DNA from 3 places in the Mesorhizobium sp. L103C131B0 genome. Region 1 is predicted to be linked to each of the others. Evidence: predicted binding sites of a transcription regulator. Region 1 holds the regulator's gene; each other region holds the start of a gene.
What was found. The regulator PhoB, encoded in region 1, activates phosphate uptake and scavenging genes when phosphate is short. The targets are predictions, from matches to a motif close to TGTCATNNANCTGTCAT.
Positions count from the first base shown of each region.

Region 2: a site for PhoB is predicted at 1,751-1,767, ahead of ppk2 (polyphosphate kinase 2). Genes of this name have one in related genera too.
Region 3: a site for PhoB is predicted at 1,944-1,960, ahead of X730_RS139220 (DUF1045 domain-containing protein). Genes of this name have one in related genera too.

Region 1 covers NZ_AYXC01000010.1:130,484-133,759, reverse strand. The annotation lists gene X730_RS146930 (ROK family protein) at 7-1,242, shown strand; gene phoB (phosphate regulon transcriptional regulator PhoB) at 1,273-1,962, opposite strand; gene phoU (phosphate signaling complex protein PhoU) at 1,979-2,683, opposite strand; gene pstB (phosphate ABC transporter ATP-binding protein PstB) at 2,725-3,276, opposite strand, start outside.
Region 2 covers NZ_AYXC01000004.1:136,985-140,260, forward strand. The annotation lists gene X730_RS154320 (dihydrofolate reductase family protein) at 1-584, shown strand, start outside; gene ppk2 (polyphosphate kinase 2) at 770-1,690, opposite strand; gene X730_RS154310 (aldo/keto reductase) at 1,934-2,977, shown strand; gene X730_RS154305 (glycosyl transferase family 90) at 2,998-3,276, opposite strand, start outside.
Region 3 covers NZ_AYXC01000021.1:153,297-156,572, reverse strand. The annotation lists gene phnN (phosphonate metabolism protein/1,5-bisphosphokinase (PRPP-forming) PhnN) at 1-8, opposite strand, end outside; gene X730_RS139215 (alpha-D-ribose 1-methylphosphonate 5-triphosphate diphosphatase) at 5-1,159, opposite strand; gene X730_RS139220 (DUF1045 domain-containing protein) at 1,195-1,902, opposite strand; gene iolB (5-deoxy-glucuronate isomerase) at 2,040-2,852, opposite strand; gene X730_RS139230 (hypothetical protein) at 3,034-3,276, opposite strand, start outside.

The DNA of each region.
Region 1 (3,276 bases):
AAACAAATGTCGGTTGGGATCCGCCACGACGATCTGCGCCGTCGCAACCGTGCGATGGTGATTTCGGCCGTGCGCCGGGCCGGCCAGCCGTCGCGGACCGAGATTGCGGCGACCACCGGCCTCAGCCATTCGACGATATCGGCAATCTCGTCTGATCTAATTCAAGAAGGCATCCTGATTGAAGGCAAGCCTGGCGAGACCGGCTCGCTGAAACGCGGCCGGCCGCAGGTCGGCCTTGGCCTCAACCCGGAAGCGGCGGCGGTCATGACCGTGGTGCTGTCGCTGAACTTCCTCTCCGTCACCGTCATCGACTATGCCGGCCAGGTGGTCGCGGAAGAACAGCGCCGGCTCGACACGCTGACCATGCCGCGCGACGAGCTGATCGGCGAATGCGTAGCAATCGTCGGGCGGCGTCTCGCGGACCCGGACCTCGATGTCCAGAGCATCGCCCGCATTGCCATGGGCATCCAGGGCATCACCGATTCGCAGGCGCGGGCCATGCTGTGGTCGCCAATCACGCCACTGACCGACATTGCCTTCGCCGACATGTTGGAAGCGGAATTCGGCATTCCTGCCACCATGGAGAACGACTGCAATATGATGGCGGTGGCCCTGCAATGGCGCCAGCCCGAGCGCTACCGCGACAATTTCATCGCGATCCTCTTGTCGCACGGCATCGGCATGGGGCTGGTGCTGAAAGGCGAACTGTTCACCGGCACCCATTCCTCGGGCGGCGAGTTCGGCCACATGATCCACCGTCCGGGCGGCGCGCTCTGCCGCTGCGGGCGGCGCGGCTGCGTCGAGGCCTATGCCGGAAACTACGCCATCTGGCGCAGCGCCAAAATGATGAGCGAAGATGCCGAGCCGGTCGATATCGGCGACGCTGATATGCGCGCACTCGCCGCGCGCGCCCGCGAAACCGATGGCCCGGAGCGCGAAGCCTATCGCAAGGCCGGTGAGGCGCTCGGCTTCGGCCTCGGCAGCCTGTTTGCGCTGATCGACCCGGCGCCTGTCGCCATGGTTGGCGTCAGCGCCGCCGCCTTCGACCTGATCGAGCCGGCATTGCGCGAAGCGATCGCCCAGACCGCCGGCGGCCAGCACTCGAAGTCGATCTCCTTCGACACCGAGCCCAACGAGCTGCCGCTGATCCGCGAAGGCTGTGCCATGCGCGCGCTCGGCTTCGTCGATCAGGAGATTTTCGCGCCGGGCATTCAGGCCAAATCCGGCAAGCATGTCGCCTGAATGGCCGGCAACGGCGCGACGCGCAGCATCCTAGTCTTCCCTGATCGCGTAGCCGGCGCCGCGAATGGTACGGATGACATCCGGCATGCGGCCGTTGTTGACCGCTTTGCGTAAGCGCCCGACATGGACGTCGACGGTTCGCTCGTCGATGTAGATCGTCTCGCCCCAGACATTGTCGAGCAGTTGGCTGCGCGAGAACACGCGGCCGGGATGGCGCATCATGAATTCGAGCAGCCGGAACTCGGTCGGTCCGAGCCTGATCTCGCTCTTCTTGCGGTAGACACGGTGCGACTCGCGGTCGAGCACGATGTCGCCGACCTTGAGCACGCTGGACAGCACTTCCGGCTTGGCCCGGCGCAGCAGCGCCTTCACGCGCGCCATGAACTCCGGCGTCGAGAATGGCTTGACCAGATAGTCGTCGGCACCGGTGGACAGGCCGCGCACGCGATCGCTTTCCTCACCGCGCGCGGTCAGCATGATGATCGGCAGCCGCTCGGTTTCGGGCCGCACTCTAAGCCGCCGGCAGAGCTCGATGCCGGAAACAGCGGGCACCATCCAGTCGAGCACCAGGAGATCGGGCACGTTTTCCTGCAGGCGGATCTCGGCCTCGTCGCCGCGTGTCACCACCTCGACGTGATAGCCTTCGGATTCGAGGTTGTAGCGGAGGAGCACGCCTAGCGGCTCCTCGTCCTCCACGACCATGATGCGTGGCGCGATCATAGGCAGTTCACCCTCATCAGGCCGGCGTGGCCATCGCCGTCTCGTCCTGCTTCGGACGATTGGCGGGCAATTGCTGGCCGGTCAGCACATAATACGCATTTTCGGCGATGTTGGTGACATGATCGCCGATGCGCTCAAGATTCTTGGCGCAGAACAAGAGATGCGTGCAGGCGGTGATGTTGCGAGGGTCTTCCATCATGTAGGTCAAGAGCTCACGAAACACGGACGTGTATTTGACGTCGATGCGCTCGTCGTCATTCCTGAGTTTTGCAAGAGCTGCCGCATCGGTGGCGGCATATTCCTCGACGACGCCTTGCACCTGGATCAGCACCAGCTGCGCCATGGCATCGATGGAGTGCGAGAGGTCGCGCGGCGTGACGCTCAAGCCCACGGTGCCGACGCGTTTGGCGATGTTCTTGGCGAGATCGCCGATGCGCTCGAGGTCGCCGGCCATGCGGATCGAGCCGACCACGGCGCGCAGATCGTTGGCCATCGGCTGGCGCTTGGCGATCAGCGTGATGGCGCGGTCGTCCAGTTCGCGCTGGCGCGCATCCATGATGGCGTCGTCGGAAACGACACGCTGTGCCAGCGCATTGTCCGAATTGAGCAGCGCCCTGGTCGAGCCGCTGACCATCGAGCCTGCCAGATCGCCCATGTCGCGGATCAGCTTGCTGATCTGCCCGAGCTCTTCATCGAAGGAGGCGACGGTATGTTCACCCATGATCTTGGTCCTCGTGCCTGAAAATTCACCCGCCGGACGGCTCAGCCGAAGCGGCCGGTAATGTAGTCCTGGGTGCGCTTGTCGTCGGGGTTGGTGAACATCTTGTCGGTGGCGCCCTCCTCGACGAGATAGCCGAGATGGAACATCGCCGTGCGCTGCGACACGCGCGCCGCCTGCTGCATCGAGTGGGTGACGATGACGATCGTGTAGTTCTGGCGCAGTTCGTCGATCAGCTCCTCGACACGGGCGGTGGCGATCGGATCGAGCGCCGAGCAGGGCTCGTCCATCAGGATCACCTCCGGCGACACGGCGATGGCGCGCGCGATGCACAGGCGCTGCTGCTGGCCGCCGGACAGGCCGGTGCCGGGCTCCTGCAGGCGGTCCTTGACCTCGTTCCAGATCGCCGCCTTCTTCAGGCTCTGCTCGACGATCTGGTCCATGTCGGACTTGCGCTTGGCCAGCCCATGGATGCGCGGGCCGTAGGCGACGTTCTCGTAGATCGACTTCGGGAACGGGTTGGGTTTCTGGAACACCATGCCGACGCGGGCGCGCAGTTCGACGACATCGATGTTCTTGTCGTAGATGTCGTCTTC
Region 2 (3,276 bases), on a different contig from region 1:
ACCAGGACCTGCAAAATCCGCTCGGCGTTGGTGGCGAAGATCTGCACAAATGGATGACCGGCACCCGCACCTTCCACGAGATGGTCGGCAAGGATGGCGGCAGCACCGATGTGGACGACCGGTTCACCGTCCGCAGCTTCGACAATGTCGGCGCCTGGATCCTCGGCCGCAACATGTTCGGCCCGATCCGCGGCGAATGGCCGGATGAGAACTGGAAGGGCTGGTGGGGCAACAACCCGCCCTATCACGTGCCGACCTTCGTGCTGACCCATCACAAGCGCGACCCCATTGTGATGGAAGGCGGCACCATTTTCCGCTTCGTTACCGGCGGCATCCACGCCGCGCTCGAACAAGCAAAGGCTGCGGCCGGCGGCAAGGATGTCCGCGTCGGCGGCGGCGTTTCCACTATCCGGCAATATCTCAAGGAGAAGCTCATCGACGAGTTGCATCTGGCTGTGTCGCCAGTGTTGCTCGGGAGGGGCGAGAGCCTGTTTGCCGGGCTGGATATGCTGAAGCTGGGTTACCAGTGCACCGAGCAGGTGGCCACGGCGCTCGCCACGCATGTGACGATCAAGCGGGTGTAGTGGCGAAGTGATAGGCGCAGGCTTCTTTCTCCCCGTTCTACGGGGAGAAATGCCCGGCAGGCAATGAGGGGCAGCGCTGCTTTGGAGGTTAGCAGCGTCCGACGGCTGTGAATTCGTCGCCGGAGCTGCCCCTCATCCGCCCTTCCGGCACCTTCTCCCCGTGAAACGGGGAGAAGGAAAAGTGCTCAATACTTCTCCGGCACGTAAAGCTCGCGCGGCAGGACCTGGCGCTCGTACTCCGGGTTGAACACCCGCTCGGGCAGCGTGATTTCTTCGTGCGGCACGTCCTCATAGGGCAGCTGTTTGAGGAGATGGTCGATGCAGTTCAGCCGCGCCCGCTTCTTGTCGTTGCCTTCGACGATGTACCACGGTGCCTCTGGGATGTTGGTGCGGGCAAACGTCTCTTCCTTGGCCTTGGTGTACTGCTCCCAGCGCACGCGCGACTGCAGGTCCATCGGCGACAGCTTCCACTGCTTCATCGGGTCGTGGATGCGCATCATGAAGCGCATCTGCTGTTCCTCGTCGGTGATCGAGAACCAGTATTTGACCAGCGTGACGCCGGAGCGGACCAGCATGCGCTCGAACTCCGGCACGTCGCGGAAGAACTCTTCGACCTGATCGGGTTCGGCAAAGCCCATCACCCGCTCGACGCCGGAGCGGTTGTACCAGGAGCGGTCGAACAGCACGATCTCGCCGCCGGCCGGCAGATGCGGCACGTAGCGCTGGAAATACCATTGTGACTTTTCGCGCTCGGTCGGCGCCGGCAGCGCCACGACGCGGCAGATGCGCGGGTTGAGGCGCTGGGTGATGCGCTTGATGACGCCGCCCTTGCCGGCGGAATCACGGCCCTCGAAAACCACCACCAGCTTCTTCTTGTGGTAGGCAACCCAGGACTGCAGCTTGATCAGTTCCGACTGCAAGCCGATCAGGTCGCGGAAATACTGCATGCGATCGATCGACGGCGGATGCGCGTTCTTGTAGATCTTGGCGATCTCCAGCGACAGCGCCGGCTCCGAGATTTCCAGCTCATAGTCCTCATCGAGCGTGTCGGCGAGTTCGGCTTCCAGCCAATCCCTGGCCGCAGAATTCTGCTTTAGCTCATTCATTTCCACTGCTCCGCTTGCCGGCTGACATGAAACCCTGAGCCGACTTGATATAGGCCGGCAATGACGGTTTTATTGCAAGCCGCCGGCCAGCCGGTCATCACTGCAAACCAGCGAGCATTGCCGATCCATCGCCCTGGGATGGCGACAAGCCGCTCAAATTGTCCTACAAATGGCGGACCCGTTCGGGCTTCCCCGCCCTTTCCTGCTAAAACCACCTCCCCACCAAAACTACGAGGATCTGACATGGAATACCGCACGCTTGGCCGTTCCGGCTTGAAAGTTTCGGCGCTGACCTTGGGAACCATGACCTTCGGCGGCAGCGGGCCGTTCGCTGCCGTCGGCAATTCCGATCTCGCGGAGGCCTCGCGCATCATCGACACTTGCATCGATGCCGGCATCAATCTCATCGACACCGCCAATGTCTATTCCAACGGTCTGTCGGAAGAGATCATCGGCGAGGCGCTCGGCGGCAAGCGCAAGAACGACGTGCTGATCGCCTCCAAGGCGCGCATGCGGATCGGCAAGGGCCCCAATGACGAAGGCCTGTCGCGCCATCATCTGATCCGCGAATGCGAGAAGAGCCTGAAGCGCCTCAGGACCGATGTCATCGACATCTATTTCCTGCACGAATGGGACGGCGCGACACCGCTCGAGGAAACCATCTCCGCGCTCGACACGCTGGTTGCCCAGGGCAAAATCCGCTATGTCGGCTGCTCCAACTATTCCGGCTGGCAGGTCATGAAGGCGCTCGGCATCAGCGACAGCCAGCACCAGCCGCGCTTCGTCACCCAGCAGATCCACTACACGCTGGAAGCACGCGAGGCCGAGTATGAGCTCTTGCCGATCTCGGTCGACCAGGGCCTTGGCGTGCTGGTGTGGAGCCCGCTCGCCGGCGGCCTGCTGTCGGGCAAATACCGCCGCGACAGTCCGACGGCGCGCCAGATCGGCGGCTGGTCGGAACCGCCGATCCGCGACGAGGGCCGGCTGTGGCGGATCGTCGACGTGCTGGTCGACATCGGCGCCACTCGCGGCGTCTCGGCGGCCCAGGTGGCGCTGGCTTGGCTGCTTGGCCGGCCGGCCGTCAGTTCGCTGGTGATCGGCGCACGCAACGAGGCCCAGTTGAAAGACAATCTCGCCGCGGCAAGCCTGACGCTGTCCTTTGATGAACGCCAGCGTCTCGATGCCGTCAGCCGGCCGCCGGTGCTCTATCCCTACTGGCACCAGCAGTTTACGGCGAAGGACCGCTTCGGCCCGGCCGATCTGGTTATGGACCGCAGCGTCATCTGACTTAAGGGCGCCGGAAGCGGCTAGCCCGCGATAAACCGCCAGACCTGCGGATCGGGCTCGATCTGGCCGCTGAGCACGAAATATTTGTAGAGCACGAGCAGGCAGATCGCCTGCTCGGCCCGCTCGTCGGCGAATTTGCGGCAATAGGCGTTGGCCGCCGCAACGATGCGCTGGGCCTCGGCCGGATGCTGCTCGAGATGATGCACCCGCTCGGCCAGATCGCTGAAGTCGGGCGCCAGCGGCACATAATGGACATCGGGCTCGAGTTGCCCCTCGGCGAACCAGGTCTCGTAAGTCGG
Region 3 (3,276 bases), on a different contig from region 1:
ACCATCAGGCGACCCGGCGCCCTTGGCGCCAGACAGTGCGCACGACCGGCACATGGTCGTCGACGCGCACACGCACGAGGTCGGCGCGGCGGCCCTGTTCGATGACGCCGCGGTCGTTTAGGCCGATCGCCTCGGCCGGATTCTTCGACACCATCGCAACCGCCTGCGGCAGGGAAATGCCCTCGACGACGTCGCCGAGGAAGAAGGCCGACTGGATCAGGCTGAAGGGAATGTAGTCGGACGACAATATGTCGAGCAGGCCGTCGCCGGCCAGCGTGCGGGCCGAGACGTTGCCCGAATGCGAGGAGCCGCGCATGACGTTGGGCGCGCCCATCAGCACGCCGAGCCCGGCATCCTTCGAGGCCTTGGCGGCTTCCAGCGTGGTCGGGAATTCCGCGACGCGCACGCCCTGCTCGATCGCCTCGTCGACATGGCCCGATGTGGCGTCGTCATGGCTCGCCAGCACAATGCCCCGCTCGTTGCAGGCGGCTGATATCGCCACCCGGTTCGGTCCCGAATTCTTCGCTGATTCCGACATCCGCTTTTCGCAGAACAATTGGAAGTCGCGATCGGTCAGCTTCAGCTTGCGCTGGTAGTAATAGGCGTAGGTCTCGAGATTGACGAACTGGCGCTGTCCCGGCGCATGGTCCATCAGCGAGGCCAGTTTGACCCGCTCGTCGCCATCGAAATTGGCGAAAGCCCGCAAGCAATCCGGCGCCGAGACCTCGCAGCGCAGGTGCAAGAAATGGTCGGCCCGCAACCGGTCTTTCGCGACGCTGTCCTCGATCGCGCCGGCGAGCTTGCGGATGTCGTCGGAGGTAATATCCGCGTCCTCGTCCATGCCGACACGCAAAGCGTCGAGCACGGTGGTGATGCCGGCGGTGGCCACCTGCGCGTCATGGGCAAGGACGGCGGCGATCGGGTTCCAGCGCACTTTCGGGCGCGGCGCATAGTGGCCTTCGAGATGGTCAGTGTGCAGCTCGACCAGGCCGGGAATGATGTAGTCGCCGCCCATGTCCTCGCCGCCCATGCCCCCGCCGGTGTGGCCGGTGCCGGCGTCGACGCCGGAGATAAAACCGTCGCGCAGCACGAGCGACCCTTCGACGATCTCGTCGGCAAGCACGATGCGGGCGTTGTGGAGAACAGTTTCGGCGGTCATTTCAGGCGGTCCCTGGTTACTCGGACGAATTGCGGTTAGGCGGTTTTTCGGGCAGCGCGGCGGCCGAGCGCATGATGCGAAAGCACCATGAACGGAGCGCCCGGTTCGGTTTCGACGAACAGCGTCAGCGCATCCACCAGCACCGGCTGCTGCAGCACATCGGCGAACAGGCTGTCGATTGCCGCGCGCAGACGTTGGCTTTCCTGCGGCCCGGCCCGGCCGGACAGCGTCATGTGGAAGCGAAAGGTCTCGAACACGTAGGGGTAGCCCCACTGACAGAGATTGCGGAACTCGGCCGGTTTCAGCGAATCCGGGCTGCGCCGTTCGATTTCCGCTTCGGTGAGCGGCGCGCGAAAACGGTCGAAGCTAAGCACGACATCATCGGCGAAACGGTTGAGCGGCGGCAGCGGACCTTCCGGCACCAAAGCGAAGAAACCATCGATCTGGCTGACGACCAGGCGCGGGATGGTGACCGTCGGCGTTGCTTTGGCAAAGGCGTCCAGCGCCGCGCGCAACGAGCTTTCGGTTTCGTTGGCGGCCAACCGGAAGGGCGCTTTCAGCGTCGCATGAAAACCGTAGCGCCGCGCCGATGCGGTGTGAAAGGCGACTTCGGCCGCCGACAGCTCGCCCACCGCCTCGACCGGCCTGGTGGCGGCGCCAAAGGGGTCGCGACCCAGCCAGTTGGCGGCGATCCGCGCCAACGGCTCGTCCTGCCTCGGGGTGAAATAGATGGCGTAGCGCATCGAAAAAAATCCTCGTCAGCCCGCTGCCATAGGTGATTTCCATGACGGATTGACGAAGCTTATGCGAGTTTTCGAAGGCAAATCGACCCCATGGATCGTTAGCCGACGATTTTTCTTCCGGCGCAAGCGAAGGCCGATCAGGCCTTCATGAGCCATTCGTGCTCGGGCGCGTTGTGGAACTTCCACGTCCGCTTCGGCCCGGCCATGACGTTAAGGTAATAGAGGTCGTAGCCGTGACAGGCCGCGCACGGATGATAGCCCTTGGGCACCAGCACGACATCGCCGTCCTCGATCGCCATCGCCTCGTCCAGTTCGCGGGCGCCCGACTTGTCGGCGTCGGTGTAGACGCGCTGGAAGGCAAAGCCCTGCGGCGGGTTGAGGCGGTGGTAATAGGTTTCCTCAAGATAGGATTCGGCCGGCAGATTGTCCTGATCGTGCTTGTGCGGCGGGTAGCTCGATGTGTGGCCACCGGGCGTGATGACCTCGACCACCAGCAGCGAGTCGGCGGGCTTGCCCTCGGGCAATATGTTGGTGACGTAGCGCGTGTTGGTGCCTTTGCCCCGAGTCTCCTGGCCGAGGTCGTCGGGTGCGATGACGCGAACGGGCAAGCCGCCGCCCAGGCCCGGCGCCGAGCAGACCGCGAGTTCGAGATCGGTGTCGGCGGTGACCGACCAGTCCGAACCCTCCGGAATATAGACCGACCACGGCTTGCCCTCGAAGGGCGACATGCGCTCGCCGAGCAGGCCGAGTTCCTGGCCGCCGGCCCTTGCCGTGCCCTTGCCGGTGACGAACACCAGGCAGACTTCGCGATCCTGCGTCTTGCCGGATGCGGTCTCGCCCGGCTTCAGGCGGTGCAGGTCGAAGCCGACATAGGTCCATCCGGCGCTTTTGGGCGTGACATGGGCGACGCGGCCATGGCCCTTGTCGGCTTTGACGAGCAGTTTCGACATGTTTTGTCTCTCCTATCGCAAGTCTTCGAGGTCGGCCTCTCAACTTCGTCATCCTAGAGCGAAGCTCCGTCGCGAAGACCCTAGGATGACGAAGCGAGGGACGTTCCGGCCAATCACCGACGTAGGCGATACGCCAGGTGTCGAGTGTCCGACCCGCAAGCCCTTCCGAGCCACGGCCGCTTCATTCCTTCGGTTCGGCGTCCGCCTTCGCTTCGCCGGTCTTCGGTCGATCAGGCGCAGCCTTGCTCTCCTCCACCGGCTTGTAAAGATAGAAGAACTGCCACACCGCGTAGGCGGCAAAGCCGAGCGCAATGATGCCCCAGAATGGGGTGCCGGAGGCGAATTCTATTCCGGCCCAGATCACGCAGACGGCGACGACGGCAACGCGCCGCCACAGCGGCCGGAAGAACGGGTGCTCGTAATC